DNA from 3 places in the Viridibacillus sp. FSL H8-0110 genome. Region 1 is predicted to be linked to each of the others. Evidence: riboswitches for the same ligand, from Rfam matches in the RefSeq annotation. Region 1 holds a riboswitch; each other region holds the start of a gene.
The links. A riboswitch is a leader RNA that binds a small molecule or an ion and turns the genes downstream of it on or off. The one in region 1 is predicted to bind lysine.
Positions count from the first base shown of each region.

Region 2: another riboswitch for lysine. It lies ahead of MHH98_RS21645 (transporter substrate-binding domain-containing protein); the one in region 1 lies ahead of MHH98_RS20285 (amino acid permease).
Region 3: another riboswitch for lysine. It lies ahead of MHH98_RS05215 (aspartate kinase); the one in region 1 lies ahead of MHH98_RS20285 (amino acid permease).

Region 1 covers NZ_JBBOPJ010000001.1:4,097,766-4,100,984, reverse strand. The annotation lists gene MHH98_RS20295 (CynX/NimT family MFS transporter) at 1-488, opposite strand, end outside; gene MHH98_RS20290 (aminoglycoside 6-adenylyltransferase) at 636-1,502, shown strand; lysine riboswitch at 1,626-1,804, shown strand; gene MHH98_RS20285 (amino acid permease) at 1,912-3,219, shown strand, end outside.
Region 2 covers NZ_JBBOPJ010000001.1:4,368,150-4,371,368, forward strand. The annotation lists gene MHH98_RS21635 (amino acid ABC transporter ATP-binding protein) at 1-25, opposite strand, end outside; gene MHH98_RS21640 (amino acid ABC transporter permease) at 48-791, opposite strand; gene MHH98_RS21645 (transporter substrate-binding domain-containing protein) at 855-1,709, opposite strand; lysine riboswitch at 1,846-2,027, opposite strand; gene MHH98_RS21650 (hypothetical protein) at 2,147-3,219, opposite strand, start outside.
Region 3 covers NZ_JBBOPJ010000001.1:1,054,090-1,057,308, reverse strand. The annotation lists gene MHH98_RS05220 (YslB family protein) at 1-179, shown strand, start outside; gene MHH98_RS05215 (aspartate kinase) at 240-1,472, opposite strand; lysine riboswitch at 1,597-1,778, opposite strand; gene uvrC (excinuclease ABC subunit UvrC) at 1,838-3,219, opposite strand, start outside.

The DNA of each region.
Region 1 (3,219 bases):
CTAATACCAGCTGCTAAACTTGCAGATAGATTCATCGAAACAGTGAAAATTCCTGTTAGTAACCCAACTTGTAAAGGGAATTTTAATTTAATCAAACTTGGTAACAGTACATTTCCAAAAGCAATTGCTACACCGATTAGAGAAGTACCTAATAACAGTGTGGATGTGGTACCTAATGATCGAGTAAGAATCCCTACAGCAAGTAATGCTGTTGAGAATAGTAAAGTACGTTCTATGCCAAAGCGCTTTGAAAATTTTGGCGCTAATGGTGAAATAGCAGCAAAAGCAAGCAAAGGGATCGTTGTGATAAATCCTGCTAATACATTTGAAATATGAAGACCATCACGAATGAATGAGATAATTGGACCTACAGAAGTTAAAGGAGCACGTAATGTAGAAGCAATGAAAATAATCCCAATTACAAGTAGCCAAACTTTACGATTCCATTTTAGCTTGTTGCCATTTTGAACAGCTTTATTTGTTGCCAATTGTAACTCCTCCTATTATATATATTTATAAATCTTATAATATTTTAAACCTACTAATTGACAAAGGTTAATTATATCAAAGAAAATTGATAATTATAATAAGATGGCTCAAAATAAAATCACCAATTTAATACGGGGGTATTGATGATGAGAACAGCGCAGCAAATGATGGATTTAATCCTAGATATAGCGAAAAATGATGATCGCGTACGCGCGGTTTGTATGAATGGTTCAAGAACAAATATGAATGTGAAAAAGGATCCCTTTCAAGATTTTGATATCGTTTATATTGTGACGGATATCAAATCATTTACTAACACCCCTTATTGGGTAAATATTTTTGGAGAGAGAATCATTATGCAAACGCCAGAAGATATGGTGTTGTTTCCTCCTGAACTTGGTGGGCGCTATACATACTTGATGCAATTTTCGGATGGAAACCGAATTGATTTGATGCTTATCCCTGTCGAAGAACAAGAAGAATATTGTAAGGAAGATAGTTTAACCACAATCTTGTTAGATAAAGATGGGTCACTTCCTAAACTCCCTTCACCAACGGATGTGAATTATTGGGTGCAATGCCCGACAGAAGAACATTATAAGGATTGTTGTAATGAATTTTGGTGGGTTTCTACATATATTGCGAAAGGTTTATGGAGAAAAGAAATGCTCTATGCACAAGCACATTTTAATAATACGCGTGAAATGCTGATTCAAATGCTTTCTTGGCAAGTCGGAGTGCAAACAGACTTTTCTAAAAGCGTTGGTAAAAATGGCAAGGACCTAGAGTACCTGTTACCAAAAAAGGTGTGGGAGCAGTTACTCGCAACATATAATAATGCTAGCTATGATTCAGCATGGCAAGCACTATTTACTATGTGTGATTTATTCCAAAATACAGCAACAAATGTTGCTAGCATGCTTTCATTCCAAGGTTATGGAGAAAGTGTGATAGTGCTCAATTACTTAAAACATATTCAAACGCTACCGAGTGATGCAAAAGTTATATTCTGAAGTCTTAACAAAAATTAACTTAAATTGTTCTAATATTCAAGATAATTTACATCTTGAATATAGAACACTCTTGTATTATAATGGGGACATATTAAATTAATATATTGCAATGCCTCATCCATTCGATGAGGTAGAGGTCGCGGTATTAAAAAGTAAAATGGATGAGACGAAAAGCGTCGGGGATTCTATTTGAAAGGGAATATCGCCGAAGTGATTATAAGCTTTTTCTTATAATCATTGGGGCTGTTGCCGAAAGGTGCAGAACTGTCACGTCTTAGCAGGCGTGTTGAGCTATCTTTATCAAGGTTGATGGGCATATTTCGATACCATCGCATATTCCTTGTGATGGTATTTTTTATGACATCAAGTTAACCTTCTTGCAATGAAAAATGGAAAGAGGAGATTCTTAATGAGTAATAAAAATAATGGCCAAAGCGTAGAAACGCAAGGTCTTAATAGAGGATTGAAAAGTCGTCACGTGACGATGATTTCACTTGGAGGAACAATCGGTACAGGGCTGTTCTTAGCAAGTGGTGGAGCTATCCACGAAGCGGGTCCAGGTGGAGCGTTATTAGCATATTCTTTAATTGGTATTATGGTGTTCTTTTTAATGACAAGTTTAGGGGAAATGGCAGCATTTATGCCTGTATCAGGTTCATTTAGTACTTACGCATCTAAATTCGTTGACCCAGCGCTTGGCTTTGCTCTTGGTTGGAACTACTGGTATAACTGGGCAATTACGATCGCAGCAGAAATTGCAGCGGTATCATTAATTATGAAATTTTGGTTCCCAGACGTATCATCATTTGTCTGGACAGCAGGATTTTTAGTAATCATCTTCACTTTGAATGTCTTATCGATTAAAAGCTTTGGTGAAAGTGAATATTGGTTTTCACTAATTAAAGTCGTTACAATTGTTGTCTTTATCATCGTTAGTTTCTTGATGGTATTTGGTTTGATGGGTGGACAAGACCCAGTTGGATTCAAAAATTTCTTCATTGAAGATGGTCCATTCCATGGTGGTTTTTTCGCAATGTTCGGTATTTTCTTAGCAGCAGGTTTCTCATTCCAAGGAACTGAGCTACTTGGGATTACTGCGGGTGAAACAGATGATCCAGGAAAAAATATTCCGAAAGCTGTTCGTCAAGTTTTCTGGCGTATCCTTTTATTCTACATTTTAGCAATTTTAGCGATTGGCTTATTAATTCCATTTACTGATGAACGTTTAGCTAGTAGTGATATTACAGTTAGTCCGTTCACATTAGTATTTGAAAATGCAGGTATCGCGTTTGCAGCTTCAGTTATGAATGCGATCATTTTAACGGCGATATTATCTTCAGGAAACTCTGGTTTATATGCATCTTCACGTATGCTTTGGGAGCTTGCTAAAGACGGTAAAGCACCAAAAATGTTTACCAAACTAAACAAACGCGGTATTCCGATGGCAGCACTAGTAGCAACTTGTTTAGTTGCTTGTGTATCATTCATTGCATCATTCTTCGGTGATGGTGTTGTCTATATTTGGTTGCTAAATGCCTCAGGTATGTGTGGGTTTGTGGCTTGGCTAGGGATCGCAGTAAGTCATTACCGATTCCGTAAAGCATATATCATACAAGGTCGCGATTTAAACGAATTACCTTATAAAGCAAAATGGTTCCCGTTCGGTCCGATTTTTGCCTTTGTACTTTGTGCAATTGTTGTTGTTGGTCAAAACTAT
Region 2 (3,219 bases), 270 kb from region 1:
GTTGTATCTCGATTACATTTTTCATAAGTCTATCTCCTTTGTCCGCATCATGCTTTTTTGCCTTCCATTTGTTCTAGATCATCAATCATTTGATAGTTTTGTGGACCATCTAATCGTTTTTCAAAGTAGTGTAGAATTTTCGTCACTACGAATGTCATGATTAAGTATAAAATACATGCTACAAAGAATGACTCGAAATATCTGAAATTATTCCCCGAAACAGATTTTGTTTGGAAGTATAGTTCTGTAACCCCAATTACATTCAATACTGATGTATCTTTAATATTCATAACAAATTGGTTACCTGTTGCAGGTAAAATATTCCTTAAAACTTGTGGTAATACTACATGAATCATAGTTTGCCAATGATTCATACCAATCGCTTGAGCTGCTTCAAATTGGCCCTTATCTACTGAGATAATACCGCCACGTACAATTTCAGCCATATACGCTCCTGTATTAATAGCAACGATAAAAATTGCTGCAAACGTGCGGTCCATATCTACACCAAATGCTTGGGCAGCACCATAGAAAACTACCATTGCCTGAACAATCATTGGTGTACCTCGGAAAAATCCTACGTATATCCCAAGAATTATATTTATTAGTTTTAATACAATTCTTTTTAATCCTCTTTCAGGTTTAGGAATCGTATTAATAATACCGATAAGTAATCCAATGATTGCACCGAAAACAGTACCAAGTGTTGCAATTAATAACGTCATCCATGCCCCGCGAAGGAACATTTCCCAGTTTTCTGTTGCTATACTTATAATCCAATCAATACTCATACTGTTCCTCCTTCAAAAGCAGTAATACCGACTGCTTCATATGCAGCCGGTATCCGTCATACATTATTTTGCAGCTGGTTGGTTTGCAATCGCTTTATCCATAATTTCTGTACGCTCTTCTTCAGAGATACCTTTTAAAACTTCATTAATTTTATCTTTTAATTCGCTATCTTTTTCAATACCTACAGCAATTGCTGTATCTTCTTCAGACGCTTTAAAGCCATCTGTGAATTCAACCATTACAAATTTATCATTTGCAGCTGAAGAACTAATACCTTCTGGACGTTCAGATACATAACCATCAATCACACCTGATTCAAGTGCTACACGCATTGCAGGGAAGTTATCCATTGCAGCTTGTTTTTTAACACCAGTAATTTGATCTATTACATCATAGTGTGTTGTATTTAATTGACCTGTAATTTTGGCACCACTAAAATCCTGGATTGATTTAGCTTTCTCGTATTTACTGCCCTTTTTAACAACCATTACATAATTAGATGTATAGTAGTTATCAGTGAAATCAATTGTCTTTTTACGCTTTTCAGTTGGAGACATACCCGCCATAATTGCATCAATTTTACCTGAAGTTAATGAAGGTACTAGACCGTCCCATTCTGTTTTGACGATTACTAGTTCTTTTCCTAAAGATTCTGCAACTCTTTTTGCAATCTCAACATCATAACCGCCAGCATATTCTGCGTTACCAGAGATTTTCACGCCGCCGTTTGAATCATCCTTTTGTGTCCAGTTAAACGGAGGGTATCCCGCTTCCATACCAATTGTGAATGTTTCTTTTTTTGTTTCCCCTTCAGTAGATGCACCTGATCCCGAACCTGCATCTTTAGTTCCACAACCAGCTAATAGTAAAATAGCAAGTAGTGTCATAGCAGAAAAAATTGCCCATGTTTTTTTCATATTATATTCTCCCCCTCTAAATAATATCCTTAATTTTCTTCAAAATACTAAAAAAGGCTATTGTACGTATAAAAAACGCGCCCTGAGATGAACTCAGGTCGCATTGTACAATAGCCTAAATCCTCTACTTATCCCTAAATGAGATAGCTCAACTCAACGAACTAGGACGTTCATTGAGACAGTCCTGCAGTTATTAACTACAGACCCAGCAAGTAACATCGAGTGTATTACAAACTTCGGCGACATCTCCTTCTCAATAGTTTCATAGTTTCTCAAGCTCCACTAAAGACTAATAGATATCGCGCCTCTACCTCACCCATTAACAAGTGAGGTTGTATTCAATTATCATTGTACACAGTCTACAGTAACGAACTTTCAGTGTCAACACACATTTTATAAAATACTCAGAATACTATCTTTTTTCTTACAACTAGTTTTTAGCCTCTAACAATATCTGACCCAGCGTACGTAACTTCACCTGTCGTAGCATTAATCTTATCAATTACACCATTTTCAGAAGGTGCATTAATAGAGTAATTTAAGCTGTATATTGTCATTTCATCATCTTCATCTATCTCTTCAAAACGTGAAAGTTTCATCTGCAAACTCTGTTTATATATAGTATCCGCTTCTTCTAATGTAATCATTGGTGTAGTATTCACACCTCGAATAGCCTCCATATTTAATGCGCTATACAAACATGAACGAATAATTCCTGTATGTATACCTACCTCAATTAGAACGGAGTATTTGTCTAATTTGTATCCCTGGAAAAATGGGATAAAAGTAAACATAGTTGTTGGTTCATCTTCATGTTCGTCTTCATGCTCGTCTTCATCATATTCATCCACATTGAAGAGATCATCATCCGAATCATCGTCAAATTCTTCTGTATCATCATTCAATACAGATTGTTCTTCAAGCATGTATTTATGGTGTATGTCACCCGCAATAATCTCTAAAAATTGCATTGCATTGTCTTTTAATTGCTCAAAAGGTAACTCAATCTTTGCTTCTGTATCCCATTCCACATTAGATTCATAGTTAGCGCCTGCATCATCAAAATGTAGTACTTCGATTACAGCTTCTGCATCTTCACCTTTTTCATCTAACTCTTCCGTAACATACCAATATAAATTACCCTCTTCTTCACGTAATACATATTGATCAGTTGCACCCAATAATTTTGGTAATGCCTTCGTCACTTGGACAGGTGTAACAGCAAATTGTTCAAGCTGTGATTCACTGAACAACTGACTTGCTTTTTGAACTTCCCCATCAACAGTAACACCTATATAATCTCGAATTGGTTGATAAACCAATTCAAATTCTCCTTGCTCTTCATTTTCTTCGATTCCTAATTCCACTAATGTCTCTTTACATAAAATTTCTCTAGCTTCATCTTCTGTTACTTCCACTTTTGGATATGTAAGTTGATAATATTCTTGGAATATTGTAGCCGCTGTAATAGTGCCATATGAATTAATCTCTATAACTGCACCAGAATTAG
Region 3 (3,219 bases), 3.0 Mb from region 1:
TCACTGGAGATCCTGAGGCTATGCAATTTGAAAAACGCTGCTTCCGTCTTGAAAGTGGCTTCCTAGCAGCTCAACAAGAGAAAATCAGTGGTTTCTTAACAGAATGCTACGACGAAAAGAAAGCAAAGCGTGGGCTTGTACGATTCCATGTCAAATGGGATTTAAAAGACCAACTATAGAAAGAAGCTGACTAAATATCTGTTCAAGATGGCTAGTCAGCTTCTTTTTATTTTATTTAATTAAACTTGAATTGCTAGACTAGCTGCCAATTCAAATTCATCATGTAATGCGTTTGCAGTTAGCAACATCGACTCTTGTGGAATGACAACAGAAATTTTAATTTCAGAAGTACTTACCATTTTTAATGTAATGTTTTCTTTATGTAAGCGATCGAACATTTTTGCGGCTACGCCAGGATTAGATACCATACCAGAACCTACAATCGATACTTTAGCTACGTCCTCTTCATAATTCACATGACAATAACCAATTTTAGATTTATTAACTTCTAAGACTCGAGCAGTATCTGCTAAATTTTCTTTTGTAATAGTAAATGATACTGAAGGCTCTACCCCTTCGAGAATAGTTTGAACGATAATATCAACGTTAATATGATTATCAGCTAAAACTGTGAAAATATTGACTAAAGAACCTTTATAATTCCCCTCGTAACCTACCGTTACTCGAACAATATCTGACATAAATGCTACTCCACGTACAACTAAATCTTTTTCCACTTCTACTTCCTCCTTCATAATTGTTCCTTCATCTTCTACATAACTAGAGCGAACTGCTAATGGGATATTGTAGTTTTTTGCAAACTCTACGGCACGTGGATGTAAGACACCTGCCCCTAAATTTGCTAATTCTAACATTTCATCATATGACAGTTCTTGTAGTTTGCGAGCTTTAGGAACATAACGTGGATCTGAAGTGTACACACCATCAACATCTGTATAAATATCACAGCGCTCAGCACCTAATGCTGCAGCTAAAGCAACTGCTGTCGTATCTGATCCTCCGCGACCTAGGGTTGTAATATTGTTATTACTATCGATTCCTTGGAAGCCTGCAACTACTGCAACATGGCCTTTATCCAACGTTCTTCGCACCTTTCCAGACTGAATTTCAACAATGCGAGAATCACTCGGAATTGCCTCCGTTAAAATTCCAGCTTGCCAACCAGTGAAGGACTGCGCTGATAACCCTAAACTTTGTAATGCAATCGATAATAATGAGATAGTCACCTGCTCACCTGTTGTTAAGAGCGTATCCATTTCTCGTTTCGATGGATTTGGCATAATTTCATGTGCCATTTCTACAAGCTTATCCGTCGTTTTGCCCATCGCTGAAACAACAACGACAATATCATAACCCTTTTCTTTCTCTTTCTGAATGCGCTTTGCCACATGCAATACGCGTTCAATCGTTGCAACTGATGTACCACCAAATTTAAAAACTAAACAACTCACCCATAACCTCTCCCTTATTTGTTATGACGACCGTATTCACAATGACATCTTATGAAAAAAGCAGCCTTTCACACGTTTAAGTGTGAAAAGCCGCCTCGTAGCATGCACGTTCAAAAGAACATTCATGTGAGATAGCCCTCCAGAACCGAAACGGATCTGACAATTCTACACTTGTTAAATGCAGAACCAGTAATAAATTGGAAATAGTCAATTTATCACTTCGGCGGCCTCCCCTTTCGTCAGCAGTCATAGGATCTACTCATCCTCTTGCTGATTACTCTTGAAATCCGCGCCTCTATCATCACTAAATAGTGATTATTTATAATAGTAATGTTACCTTAACACAATTTTCAGATTACTACAATTTATTTTTCAGAAAAATAAGTAAATATGGTTTGAGCTAGTTTTTTTGGTACATTCGCAGCTACTAATTCTTCATAGGATGCCTCACGAATTTTTTTAACAGATCCAAATTGTTTGAGAAGCTGTTGCTTTCTTTTTGGTCCAATTCCTTCAATTTCATCGAGAACAGATGTAATGGCATTCTTTTCATGTAATTGGCGATGGAAGGTAATAGCAAAACGGTGAACTTCATCTTGAATTCTTTGTAAAAGATAAAACGCTTCACTCGTTCTCTTCAACGGAATAATTTCTGGCGGCGAGCCATACAGCAATTGAGAAGTTTGGTGTTTATCATCTTTTGCCAAACCTGCAATAGGAATATCTAAACCAAGCTCATCTTCTAAGATTTCTCTTGCTACTTCCATTTGTCCTTTCCCACCATCAATAACGATTAAATCGGGTAAAGGTAAGCCATCTCTTAATACACGAGTATATCTTCGGCGAATGACTTCTCGCATTGCACCGTAATCGTCGTGCTTTGCTGCAACTTGAATTTTATATTTTCGATAATCCTTTTTGCTAGGCTTACCGTCAATAAAAACTACCATCGCTGAGACGGCGTCCGCTCCAAAAATATGGGAGTTATCAAATGATTCTATGCGAAGCGGTATCGCAATATTCATCGCATTTCCCAATTCTTCGCAGGCACCTATTGTTCTTTTTTCTTGACGCTCAAGTAACTGGAACTTCTCAGAGATAGCAATTTGAGCATTTTTACTCGCTAAATCAACAAGCTCTTTTTTCTTTCCCCTTTGAGGTATCGTCACTTTTAAATCAAGTACTGTAGCTAGAAGGTCTCCTTCAATATTAGAAGGTATAAAGATTTCCTTTGGCTTGATATGTTCTGCCTGTTCATAAAAGCGCCCCACAAATGTTAAAAATTCTTCCTCAGGATCTCGATAAATAGGGAATAACGAAACATCTCTTTCAATCAACTTTCCTTGTCTTACAAAGAATACTTGGATACACATCCAACCTTTATCAACCGCATAACCAAAAACGTCACGATTCGTTAAATCCGTAAGCGTAATCTTCTGACGTTCCATGACAGTTTCAATATGTGAAATTTGATCTCGATATTCTTTTGCTCGTTCGAAATCTAATTTTTCAGCTGCATCGAGCATTTTTGCATTTAAATCTTCTTTGACTTCTCCGTACCCACCATTTAGGAAACTCGTAATACCTTGAATGATCTCTTGATATTGCTCTTTCTCAACTTCTTTTACACAAGGAGCTAGACATTGTCCTAAATGATAGTATAAGCAAACTCGATTCGGTAAATTTGTGCATTTCCTTAGCGGATATAAGCGATCAAGTAATTTTTTCGTTTCATTTGCAGCAAAGC